Regions from separate parts of the Hydrogenophaga sp. H7 genome, predicted to be linked through region 1. Evidence: predicted binding sites of a transcription regulator. Region 1 holds the regulator's gene; each other region holds the start of a gene.
The links. Region 1 encodes FNR, which switches genes on or off when oxygen is low (the NO sensors DNR and NnrR bind a similar motif). Its sites were predicted from a motif close to TTGATNNNNATCAA; they were not measured.

Region 1 (5,276 bases):
CTATGTGGTCATTGGCAAGCGGCTCACGGAAGGCCTGGGGCCCAAGCGGATATCCGCCATCATCAACCTCTGGGGTTTTGTGCTGGTCACGCCCTTTGGGCTGTGGGCGGCCAGAGCCTTTGACTTCGCCTCCATCACAGCACCCATGTGGGGCCTGCTGGTCTTTTACGCACTCGCCGCCAGTGTCTGGACAGTCTGGCTCTGGATGACCGGCCTGAAGTCCGTTCCCGCCGCTCGCGCCGGGGTGTTCACAGTGATGCTCCCGATCAGCGCAGCCACCATCGGTGTGCTGTTCATGGGTGAAACCCTCAGCACCGTCCAGATGCTTGCTTTTGGTATCGCCTTGCTGGGCCTGGTTCTGGCAACCCTGCCAGGACGTTCAAGCTGAGAGGCTCACGCGCACCACAGACCGGTGGGATCGGTGATTCCCATCCAGAGCGCCCAACCGGAGGTGGCGGCCAGTGCAATACCTGCCAGCCGGATGCCCCAGCCACCCGAGCCGTCGCCTCGCAAACGCAGCAAAAGCCAGGGACCGATGGTCAATGACAGTGACGTCCCAGTAGAGAACAGCGCCATGATCATCGCGCCCTCCATCGCGTTGGCCGACAAAGACGCCACCATCAGCGCGGAATACAGCAGCCCGCATGGCATCAGGGCCCACGCGACGCCGAGCACCGCGGGAGCCTTGGCTCCCAGCCGCCCGAGCACAGGACGCGTCCTGCGCCAGACGCCTTGGGCCAACCCGTCGAGCCAGGCTGGCTGGCGAGCCTGCCAGATCAGCACCAACCCGAGCAGCATCGCCGCCACGTGAAACATGGTCCAGACCGGCCGGATCACCGAAGTGTTGGTTCCGAGCCATGCCAAACCCTGCACCGACCCTGCAGCAACAGCACCAAAGAGGGAATAACCGAGAAGTCGTCCGGCCTGGAAGGTCAGCAGAGCCGATGTGCTCTGGCGCCCAGTCCCGCCACGGCTGATGCCTGCACACGCGGCACCACACATGGCAACACAATGGGGACCTCCAGCGATCCCCATGAACAGTGCGGTGAGTGCCATGGATGTTTGCATGGCAGAACTCTAGCAGTCGCAGCCCTCGCGCCGGTTCGAAACCACGCGAGTCAGATGATCTTGGAGAAACGCGCCCGGTCCTGGTCGACCTGCAGGTTCTTGTCGAAAACCATGGCAATGGCGCGAACCAGATACCAGCCCGACGGCGTCACCTCCACACCTGAGTCGTCGATGCGAACCAGTCCGTGCTCGGCATAGCCAGCCAGTACCTCCAACTCGCGCGCAAAGTAGCTCTTGCAGTCGATCAGGTGCCCCAGGTTGATCGATTCGAACTGAAGCTGCCCCTGACACATCAGCGACATGATCACGGAGCGGCGCAGCAGGTCGTCCCTGGTCAGTGCCAGTCCACGCACGATCGGCAGCCGCCCCTGGTCCAGCGCGTCGTAGTACTCCTCGATCGTCTTGGCGTTTTGGCTGTAGGTCGCGCCGATGCGGCCGATGGCCGAGACACCCAAAGCGATCAGGTCGCAATCCGGCTGCGTGCTGTAGCCCTGGAAATTCCGGTGCAGGCGCCCTTGACGCTTGGCCACCGCCAGCGCATCCGTGGGCAGCGCAAAGTGATCCATGCCGACATAGACATACCCCGCATCACTCATGGCATCCAGCGAAGCCGACAGCATCGACAGCTTGTCTCCCGCGCTGGGCAGTTCGGCAGCGACGATTCGCCGTTGCGGCTTGAAACGCGCCGGAAGATGCGCGTAGGCATACAGCGCGATGCGGTCGGGGCGCAACTGGTTGACTTGGGCAAGCGTACGGGCAAACGACTCAGGGGTCTGCAGCGGCAGCCCATAAATGAGGTCCACGTTGACCGACTCAAACCCGATCTTGCGGGCTGTCTCGACCAGTGCGAACACCTGTTCGGCCGGCTGCACCCGGTGCACCGCTTTCTGAACAGCGGGATCGAAATCCTGGACACCGAAACTCAGGCGGTTGAACCCCAGCCTGGCCAGGGTCTGCAAACGCTGGTCCGTCACGGTGCGGGGGTCGACCTCAATGGAGTACTCGCCTCCGGGCACGAGCGTGAAGTTGCGCCGGATCATCGTCAGCAGATCTTCCAGCTCGGCGTCGGACAGGAAGGTCGGCGTCCCTCCTCCCAGATGCAGCTGGGACACGGCATGCCCTTTGCCGAAATGCTGTACCTGCAGCTCCACCTCACGCGACAGATACCGCAGGTATTCCGCAGCCCTTTCGTGGTGTTTGGTGATGACCTTGTTGCAGGCGCAGTAGTAGCAGACAGACTCGCAGAAAGGAATATGTACGTACAACGACAGCGGCAACGCGAGCGAGCCTGCCCGACGCTGTTCCAGCGCCTGGATGTAGTCGCTCTCCGTGAACGCTTCTACAAAGCGGTCCGCGGTGGGGTACGAGGTGTAGCGGGGCCCCGGGATGTCGAATCGCTTGAGCAATTCGTCTGAAATGGCGTGACTCACAAACAATTCTCCAGTTCTCAGCGCGAATGTGCACCAAGGCGGAAATCGCACCCTTGATCAAGATCAAGGGCCATCCAAGCCCCGGGTTTTCCCCCGTGCTCGCAACGAGGATGAGAGCGCCCGCCTTGCTGGCACTTGTGGCCATGCGTTAAGCTTCGGGCGAAATCTGGAAGATTTATGGACATTCACAGCATCAAAGTCGCCTGTTCCAGCTGCAACCTTCGGGAGTTGTGTTTGCCAATGGGCCTCAATCCCGAGGAAATGGGCAAGCTGGACACCGTGATCTCCACGCGCAGGAGGATCAAGCGGGGAACCGCGCTGTTCAACACCGGCGACAAGTTCACTTCGCTCTACGCAGTGCGCTCGGGCTTCTTCAAAACCTGCGTGACCACGGCCGATGGGCGAGACCAGGTCACCGGCTTCCAGATGACCGGAGAAATCATCGGCATGGACGGCATCGTCAGCGACCGCCATTCCTGCGACGCGATTGCGCTTGAGGACGCCGAGGTCTGTGTGATGCCGTTTGACCAGGTCGAGGAACTCTCGCGGGAATTCACCACGCTGCAACACCATGTCCACAAGATCATGAGCCGGGAAATCGTCCGCGATCACAGCGTGATGCTGCTGCTGGGCAGCATGCGTGCCGAGGAACGTCTCGCAGCGTTCCTTCTCAATCTCGTCCAGCGTCTGCATGCACGAGGTTTCTCGCAGTCAGAGCTCATCCTGCGGATGACCCGGGAGGAAATTGGAAGTTACCTGGGCATGAAGCTCGAGACCGTGAGCCGGACTTTCTCGAAGTTCGTTGAGGAAGGCACCATCGAAGTCAAACAACGGTACGTGCACATCAAGAACACCGATGCGCTCAAGCAGATCGTGAACCCTCAGAGCTGCCGCTGAGTCTGGGCGTTTGAACGAAAGAAACCCCGCTCGGGTCTGAGGCCTGAGCGGGGTTTCTCTTTGTGTGCAAGCCGAGGGTCAGCCGCACCCGCCGTTGCGGGCGCAGTCCCGGGGGCGCTCCGCTTCGGGAACCGGGCAGCGGTTGACTTCGAACGGAGACATGGACAGCAGGGTGGTCAGCGCGCTCGATGCCATGGTGACACCCCAGAACACAAAGAACGCCAGGGTGTAGATGGCTTGGCGAGACAACTCCAGGGGGCTGCCGAACCAATGGAGATCACCAGGGTCGACCATGGCGAAAACAACCATCTCAAGCACAGCAGCCACCAGAAAGGCAGGCCAGGCTATCCACATCCACCGCTGAGCATTCATGATGCGTCTCCTTCACTCCTGTGTTGTCACATCCGGCGGTGTGGCGTCCTACTTGGAGGGTGCCGCCGGGACGACGGGAGAGGCGGCGTGATTGCGGGCCTGATGGGCCGGCTGCAACTTGGCCATCGCATCGACCTTGGCCTGCCCTTCCAGCCGCTGAGCCGCCGCAAGATCCCTTTCGTAGTCGGACTTGTTGAGCACAGGGTCCGGATTCTTCACCGCGATGACCACGGTGACCAAGCCGGCAACGATCACCAGCAAAGGACCTCCCACCACCATCCACATGTGCGGGACTTTCCACCAGGGCGTGCTTGGCGCGCGGTCGACTGGACGAGGTATTGCTGACATGACTTGTTCCATAAGGCGTGTAATTTCAGTTTAGCGCGGAACGATGAAGACCGCCTTCTCCACCACCTCGGACGCATCAGCGGCGGTGGACCGGACGGTGAACCGTATCGGGTGCGACCCGGCGGGCGCGGCGTTGGGCGGGAGCTGCACCCGCACGGCGGCGGAACGCACTTCCGTGGAAAGCACTTCCACCTCGGTTTCCGACGCGATCATCACGCCCTCAAGACCGTCGACGCTGATCTGGTAGCGCTGCGGCGACTCGGTCGCATTCATGATCTGCAGGCGGAACACGTTTTCGATGCGCCCCTGCTCCACCATGCGCGCCAGCGCGCCACGGTCGCGAATCACATCAACTTTCAGCGGCGTGCGCAGGAAGAGGCTGACAAACACAGCCAGGGTGATGACCGCCAGAACGCTGGAGTAGACGAGCACCCTGGGACGGAAAGCGTGACGGACCATCTGCTCACGGGTCCAGCCCTTGGCCATGCCGTTCTGCGTCGAGTACTTGACCAGTCCCCGCGGATAGCCCACCTTGTCCATCACCTCATCACAGACATCAATGCAGGCACCACAGCCAATGCATTCGTACTGCAGTCCATTGCGGATATCGATGCCCGTTGGACAGACCTGCACGCAAAGCGTGCAGTCGACGCAAGCCCCAAGGCCCAGGGCCTTGGGGTCGGCTTTCTTCGAACGTGCTCCGCGCGGCTCCCCACGCGCCTTGTCGTAGGTCACGATCATCGTGTCCTTGTCGAACATGGCGCTCTGGAAGCGGGCGTAGGGACACATGTACTTGCAGACCTGCTCGCGCATGAAGCCCGCGTTGCCGTAGGTCGCGAAGCCGTAGAAGAAGATCCAGAAGGTCTGCCAGGGCCCCAGTGAAGCGGCCAGGCTCAGACTCGCCAGTTCCCGGATGGGTGTGAAGTAGCCAACGAACGTGAAGCCGGTCCAGAGGGCGAACAGGACCCACAGGGCGTGTTTGAGCGAACGCTTGCCGAACTTGCGGGCGTCCAGGCTCGATTCGTCCAGCCGGATCCGCGCCGACCGGTCCCCCTCCACCTTCTTCTCGATCCACAGAAAGATCTCGGTGTAGACGGTCTGGGGGCAGGCATAGCCGCACCAGAGGCGACCGGCGACCGCAGTGAACAGGAACAGCGCCAG
Region 2 (5,276 bases), on a different contig from region 1:
TGGCCGACCGGCGTGTGCTGGCCGAGGACCTGGTGTCGGCGCTGCACGTGCCGCCGCAGGACAACTCGTCCATGGACGGGTACGCCGTGTGCGTGGCCGACATCACCGAAAAAGGTGTTGTGCTGCCGGTCAGCCAGAGAATCCCCGCCGGCCACGCGGCGCAGCCGCTGGAGCCCCGCACCTGTGCCCGGATCTTCACGGGCGCGCCGGTACCCCCTGGCGCGGACGCCATCGTGATGCAGGAAGACACGCGCGAGGTCGGCGGCGATTTCCATGCCGTGCACATCGACGCCACCCCCAGGCCCGGCCAGTGGATCCGCCGCGCCGGCGAAGACGTGACACGAGGTGCCGTGGTGCTGCCGCGCGGCACGCGCCTGTCGGCAGCAAGCCTGGGCCTGGCCGCTGGCATCGGTGCGGCGCAGCTGCGGGTGACCGCCAAGCCGCGGGTGGCGCTGTTTTCGACCGGTGATGAACTGGTCATGCCCGGCGAGGTGCCGCCCGAACAGATGAAACCGGGCGCCATCTACAACAGCAACCGCTTTTTCCTGCGCGTGCTGCTGGAGCGCCTGGGGTGCGAGGTCAGCGACCTGGGCATCGTGCCCGACAGGCGCGAGGCCACGCTGGCCGCCCTCAAGACCGCTGCCGATCACCACGACCTCATTCTCACCAGCGGCGGGGTGTCGGTGGGCGAAGAAGACCACATCAAGCCCGCCGTGCAACAACTGGGCAGCCTGGACCTGTGGCAGATCGCCATGAAGCCGGGCAAACCCTTTGCCTATGGCACGGTGCGGCGCGATGCGGGGGCCGGTGCAGACGCTCAAGGGCACTGCCACTTCATCGGCCTGCCCGGCAACCCGGTGTCGAGTTACGTCACCTTCCTGCTGCTGGTGCGGCCCTTCCTGCTCAAGTTGCAGGGGGCCGCAGAATCCGAATACCAGCCTCCCTTCAAGACCATGCAGCTGCGCGCCGATTTCGACCTGCCGCGCGCCGACAAGCGCCGCGAGTTCCTGCGCGTGCGCCGCAATGCCCACGGCGGCCTGGACCTGTTCCCCAACCAGAGCTCGGGCGTGCTGACCTCCACAGTGTGGGGCGACGGCCTGGTGGACAACCCGGCCGGCAGCACCATCGCGCGCGGCGACCTCGTGAACTACATCTCTCTTTCGGACCTGCTCGCATGAAGATCCAGCTGCGTTATTTCGCCTCCATCCGCGAGGCCATTGGCTCCGGCAGCGAATCTGTCGAGACCGCTGCGACCACGCTGTCCGCGCTGCGCGACGAACTGATCGCACGTGGTGGCGCCCACGCCGAGGCGCTGGCGCGCGGCCGCGCGGTGCGCGTGTCGGTCAACCAGACCATGGCCGACGAGTCGATCGCCTTGACCGACGGATCCGAGGTGGCCTTCTTCCCACCCGTCACCGGAGGGTGAGCATGAACACCCGCGTCAGCATCCAGACCGAGGACTTCGACCTTTCTGTGGAGGTTGCCCGCCTGCGCGCCGGTGAGAAGGGCGTAGGGGCGGTCTGTACCTTCGTGGGCACCGTCCGGGATCGCAACGACGGCCAGTCGGTGTCGACGATGGAGCTGGAGCATTACCCGGGCATGACGGAGAAGTCCATCGAGCAGATGATCGACGAGGCCTTCAAGCGCTTCGACATCCTGGGCGCCCGGGTCATCCACCGCGTCGGCCTGCTGCAGCCGCTGGACCAGATCGTGCTGGTGGCCGTGACATCGGCCCACCGTGGCGAGAGCTTCCAGGCCTGTGAGTTCCTGATGGACTACCTCAAGACCCAGGCGCCGTTCTGGAAGAAGGAACAGACGCCCGAAGGGGCGCGCTGGGTGGATGCGCGGGTCAGCGACGATGCGGCGCTGGCCAAGTGGGGCATCGCCTCGAACAACGCCTGACGCCGTGGTGTTGATGGCCACTTCGCCGACCGCCGCCGACATCGAATCCATCGAACGCGCCACGCTCACGGCGGTGGCGCCCGAGCAGATCGACGCCATCGACGGCTGGCTGCTGCCCATGGACCCCGGCACGGTCGGCCGCGCCCACAGTGCGGTGCCTCTGCACCATGGGCCCCACGACCCGGCGCTCATCGGCACCATCGCCCAGCGTTACCGGAAGGCCGGTCTGCGACCGGTGTTGCGCCTGCCCGATGTGCTTGCGTTTGAGCCCTGGTGGCCCGAGCTCAGGGCCCAGGGCTTCCGGCGCGAGCAACCCACCCTGACCCAGACCGGTGCGCTGGGCGGCCTGCTGGCGCTGGCGCCGAACGCCGACGGGGTGTCGCTGGACCCGCGACCTGATGCGGCCTGGATGGCCATGTTTCTGGGCAAGGGCATGGACCCGGTGGACGGCGCGAGCCGCTCGAAGGCGCTGTCCCGCGCCGAGGGCACGCTGTTCGCCAGCCTGCGACAGGGCGGCGAAACCCTGGCCTGCGGCGCCGCCTGTTATGCCCAGGGCTGGCTGAGCATGCACGGCCTGCGCACGGCCGCCCGCCAGAGGGGCCGGGGGCTGGCGGGGCGGATGATCCACGCGATGGCGCTGGAGGCACAGCGGCGGGGCATCACCCGGGCCTTTCTGCAGGTGGACGCTTCCAACGAGCCCGCCTTGGCGCTCTACCGCCGCGCCGGCATGGCCACCGCCTGGTCTTACGCCTACTGGAGAGCAGGGTAAGCCCCCCTCGCGCCCCCGCTGCACGGGGCGCAGCGGCTTTGATGCGGGTCAAGGCCGCTTGACCCCGACCGGCGCAAGGTCTTGAAATGAGGGCGGTCAGCGCCACATGCCCGTCAGTTCAAGCATTTCGGAGCGTCACAACATGCGTCTCGACAAACTCACCACCAAGTTCCAGGAAGCCCTGGGCGAAGCCCAGAGCCTGGCCCTGGGCAAGGACCACGCCTACATCGAACCGGCCCACCTGCTGATGGCCATGCTGCGCCAGGCCGATGGCCCGAAGTCGCTGCTGCAGCGCGCGGGCGTCAATGTGCCGGGTCTGACCAAGGCCACCGAGGAGGCGGTCAACCGCCTGCCCGAGGTGCAGGGCCAGGAACAGGTGCAACCTGGACCGGACCTGATCAAGTTGCTCCAGGCGACCGAAAAGGAAGCCATCAAGCGTGGTGACGCCTTCATCGCCAGCGAGCTGTTCCTTCTCGCCGTGGCCGACCAGAAGGGTGAGATCGGCCGCATCGCCAACGAGAACGGCCTCTCGCGCAAGAGCCTGGAAGCGGCCATCGAAGCAGTGCGTGGCGGCCAGAAGATGGATTCGCCCGAAGGCGAGAGCCAGCGCGAGGCGCTCAAGAAGTACACCCTGGACCTGACCGAGCGCGCCCGCGCGGGCAAGCTGGACCCGGTGATCGGCCGTGATGACGAAATCCGCCGCGCCATCCAGGTGCTGCAGCGCCGCAGCAAGAACAACCCGGTGCTGATCGGTGAACCCGGCGTGGGCAAGACGGCCATCGTCGAAGGCCTGGCGCAGCGCATCGTCAACGGCGAGGTGCCCGAGACCCTGCGCGAGAAGCGCGTGCTGGTGCTGGACATGGCGGGCCTGCTGGCCGGTGCCAAGTACCGCGGCGAGTTCGAGGAACGCCTGAAGTCGGTGCTCAAGGAAGTGGCGCAGGACGAGGGCCGCATCATCCTTTTCATCGACGAGATCCACACCATGGTGGGCGCCGGCAAGGCCGAGGGCGCCATCGACGCCGGCAACATGCTCAAGCCCGCGCTGGCGCGCGGCGAGCTGCACTGCATCGGCGCCACCACGCTGGACGAGTACCGCAAGTACATCGAGAAGGACGCCGCGCTGGAGCGCCGCTTCCAGAAGGTGCTGGTCGATGAGCCGACCGTGGAGCAGACGATTGCCATCCTGCGCGGCCTGCAGGAAAAGTACGAGGTGCACCACGGCGTGGACATCACCGACCCGGCCATCGTGGCCGCCGCCGAGCTGAGCCACCGCTACATCACCGATCGCTTCCTGCCGGACAAGGCCATCGACCTGATCGACGAGGCGGCGGCCAAGATCAAGATCGAGATCGACTCCAAGCCCGAGGTGATGGACAAGCTGGACCGCCGGCTGATCCAGCTCAAGATCGAGCGCGAGGCGATGAAGAAAGAGACCGACGAGGCTTCGCAGAAGCGCCTGGCGCTGATCGACGAGGAAATCGTCGAACTGCAGAAGGAAGCCGCCGACCTGGAAGAGATCTGGAAGGCCGAAAAGGCCCAGGCGCAGGGCAGCGCGCATGTGCGCGAGGAAATCGAGCGCGTCAAGCTGCAGATTGAGGAACTCAAGCGCAAGGGCGACTTCAACAAGGTCGCCGAGCTGCAGTACGGCAAGCTGCCCGAGCTGGAGAAGCAGCTCAAGGAAGCGCAGGCCAAGGAAGCCGGGCAGGGTGGCGACGGCGCATCCGCCCGCAAGCTGCTGCGCACCCAGGTGGGTGCCGAGGAGATCGCCGAGGTGGTCAGCCGCGCCACAGGCATCCCGGTGTCCAAGATGATGCAGGGCGAGCGCGACAAGCTGCTGCAGATGGAGACCAAGCTGCACGAGCGGGTGGTGGGCCAGGACGAAGCGATCAGCGCGGTGGCCAATGCCATCCGGCGCTCGCGCTCGGGCCTGTCCGACCCGAACCGGCCCACCGGCTCGTTCCTGTTCCTGGGCCCCACCGGCGTGGGCAAGACCGAGCTGTGCAAGGCGCTGGCGGGTTTCCTGTTCGACAGCGAGGAGCACCTGGTGCGCATCGACATGAGCGAGTTCATGGAGAAGCACTCGGTGGCCCGCCTGATCGGCGCGCCACCCGGCTACGTGGGCTACGAGGAGGGCGGCTACCTGACCGAAGCCGTGCGCCGCAAACCGTACAGCGTGCTGCTGCTCGACGAGGTGGAAAAGGCCCACCCGGACGTGTTCAACGTGCTGCTGCAGGTGCTGGACGACGGTCGCCTGACCGACGGCCAGGGCCGCACCGTGGACTTCAAGAACACGGTCATCGTGATGACCAGCAACATCGGCTCGCACCTCATCCAGGCCATGGTGGGCGACAGCTACGAGGACGTGAAGGACGCGGTCTGGGGCGAGCTCAAGAACCACTTCCGGCCCGAGTTCCTCAACCGCATCGACGAGACGGTGGTGTTCCACGGGCTCGACGCCAAGCACATCGAGGCCATCGCGGGCATCCAGCTCAAGGCTCTGCAGGCCCGCCTGCAGAAGATGGACCTGCGGCTGGACGTGTCAGCGGCGGCGCTGGGCGAACTGGCCAAGGTCGGCTTCGACCCGGTGTTCGGTGCGCGGCCGCTC
Region 3 (5,276 bases), on a different contig from region 1:
TGGCATTGGCTGATCGTGCTGCTGATCGTGGTGATGGTGTTCGGCACCAAAAAACTGAAGAACATCGGCTCCGACCTCGGTGGCGCCGTCAAAGGTTTCAAGGACGGTATGAAGGACGGTGGCCAGGCCGCCGATGCAACACCGGCCGCTCAGGTGGGCCAGGACGCTCGGAGCGAAAAGACCACCATCGACGTTGAAGCCAAGCAAAAAAGCTGACTCAAGCTGGCGCATGCTCACTGCGGCGCCAACCACTTATGACGTCCTGCCGCACACCGGTCCATGATTGATCTCGGTATCTCCAAGCTTGCGCTGATTGGCGCTGTGGCGCTCGTTGTCATCGGCCCCGAGAAGCTTCCGCGCGTGGCTCGGACGGTCGGGACCCTGTTGGGCAAGGCCCAGCGCTACGTGGCCGACGTGAAGGCTGAGGTCAGCCGCTCCATGGAGCTTGAAGAGCTCAAGAAAATGAAAGAGTCGGTGGAGACGGCGGCGCGCGACGTGGAGTCGTCGGTCGCCTCCGGTGCCAGCGATTTCGAGAAGTCGTGGTCCGAAGCCACCTCGGGTCTGGATGGATCGGCGTTTTCCTCCGACACCTCGGAGGCGCTTTCTCGGCTCGGGACCGATGGTTTCCCGTCTTACAAACACCCCCGGAAGAACTGGCGCATCAAGCAGAAAGCGATGCCCCAGTGGTACAAGGCCCGCACGGGCGTGCGCACGCGTGCCCAGTCCGGTGCGGCCCGCGTGGCCCGATTCCGCCCGCGCCCCTCTTCCGCTTCTCGCTGATGTCCGATCCTGACAAATCCACCGACGAGCTCGCCGGTTCAGAGCAGCCGTTTGTCCAGCACCTCATGGAGCTGCGCGACCGGCTGCTCTATGGCATTGCTGGTCTGGGGGTCTGCATGGCGCTGCTGGCCATCTGGCCCGGGCCCAGCGGACTGATTGATCTGATTGCGGTGCCCATCCGGGCGCACATGCCTCCCGATGCCAAGCTGATCGCCGTGGGGGTGTTTTCGCCGTTCTTTGTGCCGCTCAAGGTGTTGGCCATGGGAGCATTGCTGCTCTCGCTGCCCTGGTGGATGTACCAGATCTGGGCGTTTGTGGCGCCGGGGCTTTACAGCCATGAAAAGCGTTTTGCGGTTCCGCTGATCATCCTGGGCAGCTTGCTTGCGTACGTGGGCATCGCTTTTGTCCAGTTCTTCGTGCTGGACAAGATGTTTGGCTTCATCCAGCAGTTCACCCCCCAAAGCGTGGCAGCGACCCCCGACATTGCCTCGTATGTGGAAGCCATCCTGTCGCTCTATCTTGCTTTTGGCCTGGCGTTCCAGGTGCCGATCGTGGTGGTGCTGCTGGTGAAGATGAACATGGTCAGCGTCAAGCAGCTGAAGGAGTTCCGGGGTTACTTCATCGTGGTGGCGTTCGTGATCGCCGCCGTCGTGACCCCGCCGGACGTGATTTCACAGCTCGCACTGGCGGTGCCCATGTGCCTGCTGTACGAGCTGGGCATCTGGGGCTCGCAGTGGTTTGTGCGCAATACCAAGGCCCCCGAGGAATCCGTGAAGGACAGCGCGGCGTCCTGATCAGCGGTTGGGCTGGGGCCTGGGCAGGTTGCGCTTGCCCGGCGTGATCTGGATGCGCTGTTTTCCGTCCTTCCTCACGATCTCCAGGCTGGAGGGTTCGCCCGGCGCGAGAGCCGCCACGGCAGACAGCAACTGGGACACGTTGCTGACCGGTTTGTCTCCCACCTGGGTCACCACATCGCCAGGACGGATGCCAGCCTGGGCGGCCGGCCCGTTCTGCAGCACGCCAGTGATGATGACACCCGTGCCCGAGGGGATCGAGAAGCTCTCGGCCAACTCAGGGGTCAAATCCTGCGGCTCCACACCGATCCAGCCCCGGGTGACCTTGCCATCGCGCACGATGGCGTCCATCACGCTGCGCGCGGTGGAGGTGGGGATGGCAAAACCGATGCCCATCGACCCGCCCGAACGCGAATAGATCGCGGTATTGATGCCCATCAGGTGTCCGTGGATATCCACCAGCGCACCGCCCGAATTGCCCGGGTTGATGGCTGCATCGGTCTGGATGAAGTTCTCGAACGTGTTGATGCCCAGCTGGGTGCGTCCCAGGGCACTGACGATGCCGCTCGTCACGGTCTGACCGACCCCGAAGGGGTTGCCGATGGCCAGCACCTGGTCGCCGATGAACAGCGCCTCGGAATTGCCCAGGGTGATCACGGGCAGGCCACCGAGATTGATCTTCAGGATGGCCAGATCGGTTTCCGGGTCGGTGCCGATGACCTGGGCGGTGCTTCGCCGGCCATCGTTGAGCACCACCTCAATCTGGTCTGCTTCTTCGATCACGTGGTTGTTGGTGAGGATGTAACCCGCTTCGCTCACGATCACTCCGGAGCCCAGTCCGGCCTGAGGTTGTCCCTGTCCCTGCTCTCCAAAGAAGAATCGGAACCAGGGGTCGGCCATCTGCGCCTGATCGGGGGCCTTGCTGGTGTTGATGCTCACGACCGCAGGGGAGGCCCGCTTGGCCGCTTCCCTGAAGCTGTTGGGCGACGGTTCGCCAGAGAGAGTTCCGGGCGATTCAATCACCGGCACCACCGCAGGCAGCACATTGCGTCGGTCCAGCCAGTGGGGTTTGAGCGTGCCCACGACAAAAAGGACAGCCACCGCAACAGTGACGGTTTGGGCAAAGAGGAGCCAGATGCGTTTCATGGTGAACGGGTGCAAAAGGAACGGGCGCTCGGGAGCGTTTCGCGGCATCCCTGCTGACATTGTCACGTATATGACCACGTGGCTCGCCGGTTCAAGCCGATTGATGCAGATCAATGCGTATGGCGTGGCTTGGGGATGCAATGGCCGTCTGTTGTCACAGAGGACTGGAGCACACGATGAAAGCCATTGCAGATCTTTTTTCCACCGACTATGGTCTTTTCAGTATCGCAGGCATCGCTTTCATGATCGGCATGGCGATCTGGTTCTACCGGTTCTTCAACCGCAAGATGGTGGAGTCCGAGCGGGCCGAGCGCAAGCGCGGCTGAGCAGCGCCTGTCGCGGCAGCGTCCCCGGGTGGGCGATGACAGAATAGGACACGGTCGCCAGGATGTCCCTGGCGGCCGGTTCTGATATCACTGCCTCCATGCCACCCGATACATCTCCCGGTCAAGGCGTCTCGCGCGACGAACTGCTCGCAGCCTGCGACCGCCTCCTGCAACCTGCGCTTTTCAAGGACTACGGACCCAACGGTCTTCAGGTGGAGGGCCGGGTGCGGGTGCGCAAGCTGGTCAGCGGGGTGACCGCCAGCCTGGCGTTCATCGATGCAGCCATCGACGCCAGTGCAGATGCCCTGTTCGTGCACCATGGACTGTTCTGGCGTGGTCAGGACGGGCGGGTGACGGGCTGGATGAAGCAGCGTCTGGCGCGCCTGCTGTCGCACGACATCAACCTGCTGGCGTATCACCTGCCGCTGGATGCACATGCCGAGCTGGGCAACAACGCGCAGCTGGCACGCCGAATCGGTGTGCGCGTGCTGGATGCAGGGGAAGGGCGCTTTGGCGACCAGTCGCTGGGTTTCCTGGGGTTGCGCGCGCCAGCGCCGGCTGCCGAACTGCTCAAGGACATCGAGAGTGCCTTGGGACGCGCCGCGCTGCTGGTCGGCGATCCGGGGCGCCGTGTGGAGCGCGTGGCGATCTGCACGGGCGGTGCCCAAGGCTATTTCGAGGCGGCCATCGCTGCTGGCGCCGACGTGTTTATCACGGGGGAGATATCCGAGCCCCAGACGCACTACGCGCGGGAGGCTGGTGTGGCCTATATCGCCTGTGGTCACCACGCGTCGGAGCGCTACGGCGCGCCAGCGGTGGCTGGTCACGTGGCGGAGCTGCTCGGCATTGAGCATCAGTTCATCGACATTCCCAACCCCGCGTAACACTGTGACCACTCCTGTTTTCGAGAGTCCCGGGCGTCACCGCCCGCTTGTGATCACCATGGGAGACCCCGCTGGGATCGGGCCCGAGATCGTGGTTCGTGCCCTTCTGGAACGCCCCGATCTCCGGGGGCAGGTGGTGGTGGCCGGTGACGAGGCCACCCTGCGGCGCGCAGCGGATGTGGTCCGGCCGCAGTGTGGGGGGGCGCCGCTGGACGTGGTGGTGCTCGGTGGCCCCGGGGAATGGGCTCATGCTTCTCGCCAGGGGCTTGCACTGATACAGACCTGTGCGCCGGGCGCCTTGGTGCAATGGGGTCGAATCAGCGCCGAAGCCGGCCGTGCCGCAGCTGACAGCATTGCTGCTGCCGCACGGTGGGTGTTGACGGGTCAGGCGAGGGCATTGGTCACCGCACCTGTGCACAAGGAGTCTCTGGCCGTCGCAGGGTTGCCGCACCCGGGGCACACAGAGTTCCTTCAAGCCCTGGCGGCCGAACACGCGGGTGTGCCTGTGAGCGAGATGCCGGTGCGCATGATGCTCAGTGCGCCTGGGCTGGCCACCGTGCTGGTGAGCATCCATATGTCGTTGCGGCAGGCGCTTGAGGCTGTCACCACCGAACGCGTGATGGACACCATCCGCATCACGGCAGCGCACTATCGCCGCTGCGGTATGCCAGATGTTCGCATCGCCGTTGCGGGATTGAATCCTCATGCCGGCGAGGGCGGCCTGTTCGGTCGGGAAGAAATCGAGATCCTGCAGCCGGCTGTGGATCGTGCCCGTGCCGATGGATTGAAGGTCAGCGGCCCGCACGCGCCCGACACCGTGTTCATGAGGGCTCGCCAAGGTGAGTTCGATGTGGTGGTGGCGATGTACCACGACCAAGGGCTGATTCCGGTCAAGCTTCTGGGCCTGGAGCATGGTGTCAACACCACCCTGGGCTTGCCCATGGTTCGTACCAGCCCCGACCATGGCACCGCCTTCGATTTGGCCGGTACCGGACGGGCGAGTGCCGCAAGCCTGCTGGAGGCGGTGGATGCGGCCATCGAGATGAGCCGTTTGAGCCCGTCCTAACGGCTGCGGATGTCTTGGGTTCGGGTCGTCGGCCGCCCCGGGTTGGGCTGCTGGCTCACTTGCGCAGGCTGTCCCTGATTTCCCTCAGCAGAACCACTTCTTCCGGCGTCGGGGCCGGTGCCGCCGGAGGCGCCTCTTTGCGCATGCGGTTCATCTGCTTGACCATCATGAAAATGATGAACGCCAGAATCACGAAGTTCAGCGCGATGGTGATGAAGTTGCCGTAGGCGAGCACCGCCCCCGCTTTTTTTGCCTCTGCCAGCGGAAGGCCTGCGGCCTG
Region 4 (5,276 bases), on a different contig from region 1:
CGGCATCGACGCCATCCTGGGCGGCCACACGCACGACGGCATGCCCGCACCGCTGGTGGTCAAGAACGCCAAGGGCCAGACCCTGGTGACCAACGCCGGCTCCAACAGCAAGTTCCTCGGTGTGCTCGATTTCGACGTGCGCGGCGGCAAGGTGCAGGACTTCCGCTACAAGCTGCTGCCCGTGTTCGCCAACCTGCTGCCGGCCGACAAAGAGATGCAGGCCTACATCGACAAGGTGCGCGCGCCCTACAAGGCCAAGCTCGACGAGACGCTGGCGGTGTCCGAAGGTCTGCTCTACCGCCGTGGCAACTTCAACGGCTCATGGGACCAGCTCATCGTGGACGCGCTGATGGAAGTCAAGGGCGCCGACATGGCGTTTTCGCCGGGCTTCCGCTGGGGCACCACCATCCTGCCGGGCCAGAGCATCACACGCGAACTGATGATGGACCAGGTGGCCATCACCTACCCGACCAGCACGCTGACCGAGATGAGCGGCGAGACCATCAAGACGGTGCTGGAAGACGTCTGCGACAACCTGTTCAACCCCGACCCGTACTACCAGCAGGGCGGCGACATGGTGCGCGTGGGCGGTCTGGCCTACACCTGCGACCCGAACGCCGGGGCGGGCAAACGCATCAGCAACATGGTGCTGAACGGCAAGCCCATCGAGGCCAGCAAGACCTACAAGGTCGCCGGCTGGGCGCCGGTGGCCGAAGGGGCCAAGGGCGAGCCGATCTGGGACGTGATGGAGGCCTACTTCAAGAACCACAAGACCATCGCACCGCGCAAGATCAACACGCCCAAGCTGGTGGGCATGCAGGGCAACCCGGGCATGGTGGTCTGAGGTTCAGTCGCGTGATTCCAGCGCGCGGTTCAGGCGCAGCGCGCCCAGGGTGCAGGCCGCGCCCGAGAGCAGGTACAGGCTGACGAAGGCCAGCCCGAAGTGGGCCGACAGGCCCAGCGCCACCAGCGGCGCAAAGGCGGCGCCGAACAGCCAGGCCAGGTCGGACGTGAGCGCCGCACCGGTGTAGCGGAAGCGCGGCGCGAAGTTGGCCGTGACCGTGCCCGAGGCCTGGCCGTAGGACAGGCCCAGCAGCACGAAGCCTATCAGGATGAACAGGTCCTGGCCCACTTCGCCCCCGTTGAGCAGCATCGGCGCGAAGCCGCTGAACACGCCGATCAGCACCGCCAGGCTGCCCAGGGTCGTGCGGCGGCCGTAGCGGTCGGCCAGCCAGCCCGAGGCGACGATGGCGCCCGCGCACAGAAACGCGCCCACGATCTGCACCACCAGGAAACCAGTCACCGGCTGACCGGCGTAGATGTGGATCCACGACAGCGGGAACACCGTGACGATGTGGAAGAGGGCGTAGCTGGCCAGCGCGGCGAAGGCGCCGATGAACACGTTGTGGCCCTGCGAGCCCAGCAGTTCACGGGTGGACACGGGCTCGAACTCCTGCCGGTTCAGCAGGCCTTCCTCCTCATGCGCGCTCACCAGCTGCAGGCGGGCGAACAGCGCGACCACGTTGATGGCGAAGGCCACGAAGAAGGGGTAGCGCCAGCCCCAGCTGAGGAAGTCCTCCTGCGACAGGCTGCTGGTGAGGTAGGCGAACAGGCCGGCGGCCAGCACGAAGCCCAGCGGCGCACCGAGCTGGCCGAGCATGGCGTACCAGCCGCGCCGGCCGGCGGGTGCGTTCAGCGCCAGCAGCGAGGGCAGGCCGTCCCATGAGCCGCCCAGCGCCAGGCCCTGGCCCAGACGCAGCACGGTCAGCAGCACGATGGCGGCGGCGCCCAGGCTGGCGTGGCCCGGCAGGAAGGCCATGCCGGCGGTGCAGGTGCCCAGCACGAAGAGGGCGAGGGTGAGCTTGGTGGCGCGGCCCCAGCGGCGCTGCACCGCCATCGACAGCACCGTGCCGATGGGGCGGGTGACGAAGGCCAGCGCGAAGATGCCGAAGGCGAACAGGGTGCCGTCCAGCCGGCTCAGGTGCGGGAAGAACACCGCCGGGAACACCAGCACCGAGGCGATGCCGAAGACAAAAAAGTCGAAGTATTCCGAGGTCCGTCCGATCACCACGCCGACGGCGATGTCGCCCGGGCTGGTGTGTTCGTGGGTCGGGGCGGCGGCGGGCTGGCGGGGCGCGGCGCCGGGCTTTTCAAGGGTGTGGCTGGGCATGTGGGGACTCCGGAGGGCCGGTTTTGAGCGACCCCTATATCGTGACTCGAAGTCCGGCGCATTGACATAGGACAAAACGTCCAATCGAAAACGCTGCGGAAAGCCGATACATTCCCGCCGGTTCCGCAACTGGGGTTTTCCCGGTTCGGCTGGTCGAGAACTTGTCCTGCTCCACATGCGCCCTACCACACCGCTCCGCCTCGCCGCCTTGCCCCTGCTCGCCAGCCTGCTGACGGGCTGCAGCAAGCTGGTCGTGCTCAACCCCGCCGGCGACGTGGCGGCCCAGCAGGGCGACCTGGTCGTGATCGCCACCGTGCTGATGCTGCTGATCATCGTGCCGGTGATCGCGCTCACCCTGTGGTTCGCCTGGCGCTACCGCCAGGGCAGCCGGCACGCCGAGACCGACTACGCGCCCGACTGGCACCACTCGACCAAGCTGGAGCTGGTGATCTGGGCCGCGCCGCTGGTGATCATCATCGCGCTGGGGGCCATCACCTGGATCACCACCCACAAGCTCGACCCCTACCGCCCGCTGGACCGCATCTCCGAGCAGAAGGCCCTGCCCGAGAACGTGAAGCCGCTGGAGGTGCAGGTGGTGTCGCTGGACTGGAAGTGGCTGTTCGTGCTGCCCGAGCAGGGCATCGCCACCGTCAACGAGCTGGCCGCGCCGGTGGACCGCCCGATCCGCTTCACGCTGACCTCCAGCACCACCATGAACGCGTTCTACGTGCCCGACCTGGCCGGCATGATCTACACCATGCCCGGCATGCAGACCGAGCTGAACGCGGTGATCAACCAGCCCGGCGTGTTCCGCGGCATGTCCTCGCACTACAGCGGCGCCGGCTTCTCGGGCATGAACTTCCGCTTCCACGGCCTGAGCGAACAGGACTTCGAGCAGTGGGTGGCCAGGGCCAAGGCCGAGGGCCAGCCGCTGACCCGCCAGGCCTACCTGGCGCTCGCCAAGCCCAGCGAGCGCCACCCGGTGGAGCGCTTCTCGTCGGTCGAGGACGGCCTGTTCGACCGCGTGGTGGGCCTCTGCGTGGAAGAGGGCAAGACCTGCATGCACCAGGTGATGGCGCTCGACGCCTCGCGCAACCGCGCCCACCGCAGCGCCCGCGCCCTCGAAGCCGCCGCCGCGCAGGAGATCTGCTCCGCCGACGACACGCTGCCCACGTTCACCGCCCGCCCCTGAGCACCCACCGACCCGTTCACCCAAGACACCGCCATGTCCGCTGATCCTTCTTCCGTTACCAACCACTGGCTGCTGGGGCGCCTGACCTGGGACTCGATCCCGATGGCGCACGAGCCCATCCTGCTGTGGACCTTCGTGGCCGTGGTGCTCGGCGGCCTGGGCGTGCTCGTCCTGCTGACGAAATTCCGCCTGTGGGGCCCACTGTGGCGCGACTGGTTCTGCAGCATCGACCACAAGAAGATCGGCATCATGTACATGATCCTGGGCCTGGTGATGCTGCTGCGCGGCTTCGCCGACGCGATCATGATGCGCCTGCACCAGGCCATGGCCTTCGGCGACAACCTGGGCTACCTGCCGCCGCACCACTACGACCAGATCTTCACCGCCCACGGCGTGATCATGATCTTCTTCGTGGCCATGCCGCTGGTCACCGGGCTGATGAACTACCTGGTGCCGCTGCAGATCGGCGCGCGCGACGTCGCCTTCCCGTTCCTCAACAACTTCAGCTTCTGGATGACCACCGCCGGCGCGGTGCTGGTGATGGTCTCGCTGTTCCTGGGCGAGTTCTCCACCTCGGGCTGGCTGGCGCTGTCCAACCTCGGCGCGCAGAACCCCGGCGTGGGGCTGGACTACTACATCTGGTCGCTGCAGATCGCCGGGGTGGGCACCACGCTCTCGGGCATCAACCTGCTGGTGACCATCGTGAAGATGCGCGCACCGGGCATGGGCCTGATGCGCATGCCGGTCTTCACCTGGACCGCGCTGTGCACCAACGCGCTGATCGTCGCGTCCTTCCCCATCCTCACCGCCGCGCTGGTGCTGATGAGCCTGGACCGCTACGTCGGCACCAACTTCTTCACCAACGAGCTGGGTGGCAACCCCATGCTCTACGTGAACCTGATCTGGATCTGGGGCCACCCCGAGGTCTACATCCTGATCCTGCCGGTGTTCGGCGTCTTCTCCGAGGTGGTCGCCACCTTCAGCGGCAAGCGCCTGTTCGGCTACACGTCGATGGTCTACGCCACGGTCTGCATCACCATCCTGTCCTACCTGGTGTGGCTGCACCACTTCTTCACCATGGGCTCGGGCGCCAGCGTGAACTCGTTCTTCGGGATCACCACCATGATCATCTCGATCCCCACGGGCGCGAAGATCTTCAACTGGCTGTTCACCATGTACCGCGGCCGCATCCGCTTCGAGGTGCCGATGCTGTGGACCGTGGGCTTCATGGTGACCTTCGTCGTCGGCGGCATGACCGGCGTGCTGCTGGCCGTGCCCTCGGCCGACTTCGTGCTGCACAACTCGCTGTTCCTGATCGCGCACTTCCACAACGTGATCATCGGCGGCGTGGTGTTCGGCCTGTTCGCCGGCATGGTGTACTGGTTCCCCAAGGCCTTCGGCTTCCGGCTCGACGACTTCTGGGGCCGCGTGTCCTTCTGGTTCTGGCTGGCCGGCTACTGGTTCGCCTTCACGCCGCTGTACGTGCTGGGCCTGATGGGCGTGACGCGCCGCGTCAGCCACTTCGAGGACCCGTCGCTGCAGATCTGGTTCCAGATCGCCCTGTTCGGCGCCGTGCTGGTGGCCATCGGCATCGCCAGCTTCCTGGTCTGCATCGCCGTCAGCTTCTTCCGGCGCGAGCAGCTGCGCGACCACACCGGCGACCCGTGGAATGGCCGCACGCTGGAGTGGGCCACCTCGTCGCCCCCGCCCCAGTACAACTTCGCCTTCACCCCGGTGGTGCACGACATCGACGCCTGGGCCGACATGAAGAAGCACGGCTACCAGCGCCCGCTGTCCGGCTTCAAGGCCATCCACATGCCGCTGAACACCGGTGCCGGTGTGGTGCTGTCGGCGCTCTCGCTGGTCTGGGGTTTCTCGCTGATCTGGCACATGTGGCCGCTGGCCATCGCCTCG

Region 2: the regulator FNR is predicted to act here: its motif matches at 2,710-2,723, upstream of clpB (ATP-dependent chaperone ClpB).
Region 3: the regulator FNR is predicted to act here: its motif matches at 2,821-2,834, upstream of BC358_RS17275 (DUF3149 domain-containing protein).
Region 4: the regulator FNR is predicted to act here: its motif matches at 2,232-2,245, upstream of cyoA (ubiquinol oxidase subunit II).

The regions. Positions count from the first base shown of each region.
Region 1 covers NZ_MCIC01000014.1:115,165-120,440, reverse strand. The annotation lists gene BC358_RS09640 (DMT family transporter) at 1-388, shown strand, start outside; gene BC358_RS09635 (sulfite exporter TauE/SafE family protein) at 394-1,068, opposite strand; gene hemN (oxygen-independent coproporphyrinogen III oxidase) at 1,119-2,498, opposite strand; gene fnr (fumarate/nitrate reduction transcriptional regulator Fnr) at 2,676-3,395, shown strand; gene BC358_RS09620 (hypothetical protein) at 3,474-3,767, opposite strand; gene BC358_RS09615 (FixH family protein) at 3,816-4,052, opposite strand; gene ccoG (cytochrome c oxidase accessory protein CcoG) at 4,146-5,276, opposite strand, start outside.
Region 2 covers NZ_MCIC01000015.1:299,425-304,700, forward strand. The annotation lists gene glp (gephyrin-like molybdotransferase Glp) at 1-1,178, shown strand, start outside; gene moaD (molybdopterin converting factor subunit 1) at 1,175-1,426, shown strand; gene moaE (molybdopterin synthase catalytic subunit MoaE) at 1,429-1,902, shown strand; gene BC358_RS12765 (GNAT family N-acetyltransferase) at 1,916-2,671, shown strand; gene clpB (ATP-dependent chaperone ClpB) at 2,814-5,276, shown strand, end outside.
Region 3 covers NZ_MCIC01000017.1:324,441-329,716, forward strand. The annotation lists gene tatA (Sec-independent protein translocase subunit TatA) at 1-216, shown strand, start outside; gene tatB (Sec-independent protein translocase protein TatB) at 280-780, shown strand; gene tatC (twin-arginine translocase subunit TatC) at 780-1,574, shown strand; gene BC358_RS17270 (trypsin-like peptidase domain-containing protein) at 1,575-2,720, opposite strand; gene BC358_RS17275 (DUF3149 domain-containing protein) at 2,897-3,046, shown strand; gene BC358_RS17280 (Nif3-like dinuclear metal center hexameric protein) at 3,145-3,930, shown strand; gene pdxA (4-hydroxythreonine-4-phosphate dehydrogenase PdxA) at 3,935-4,996, shown strand; gene mscL (large conductance mechanosensitive channel protein MscL) at 5,052-5,276, opposite strand, start outside.
Region 4 covers NZ_MCIC01000018.1:364,699-369,974, reverse strand. The annotation lists gene soxB (thiosulfohydrolase SoxB) at 1-844, shown strand, start outside; gene BC358_RS19485 (MFS transporter) at 848-2,170, opposite strand; gene cyoA (ubiquinol oxidase subunit II) at 2,346-3,362, shown strand; gene cyoB (cytochrome o ubiquinol oxidase subunit I) at 3,396-5,276, shown strand, end outside.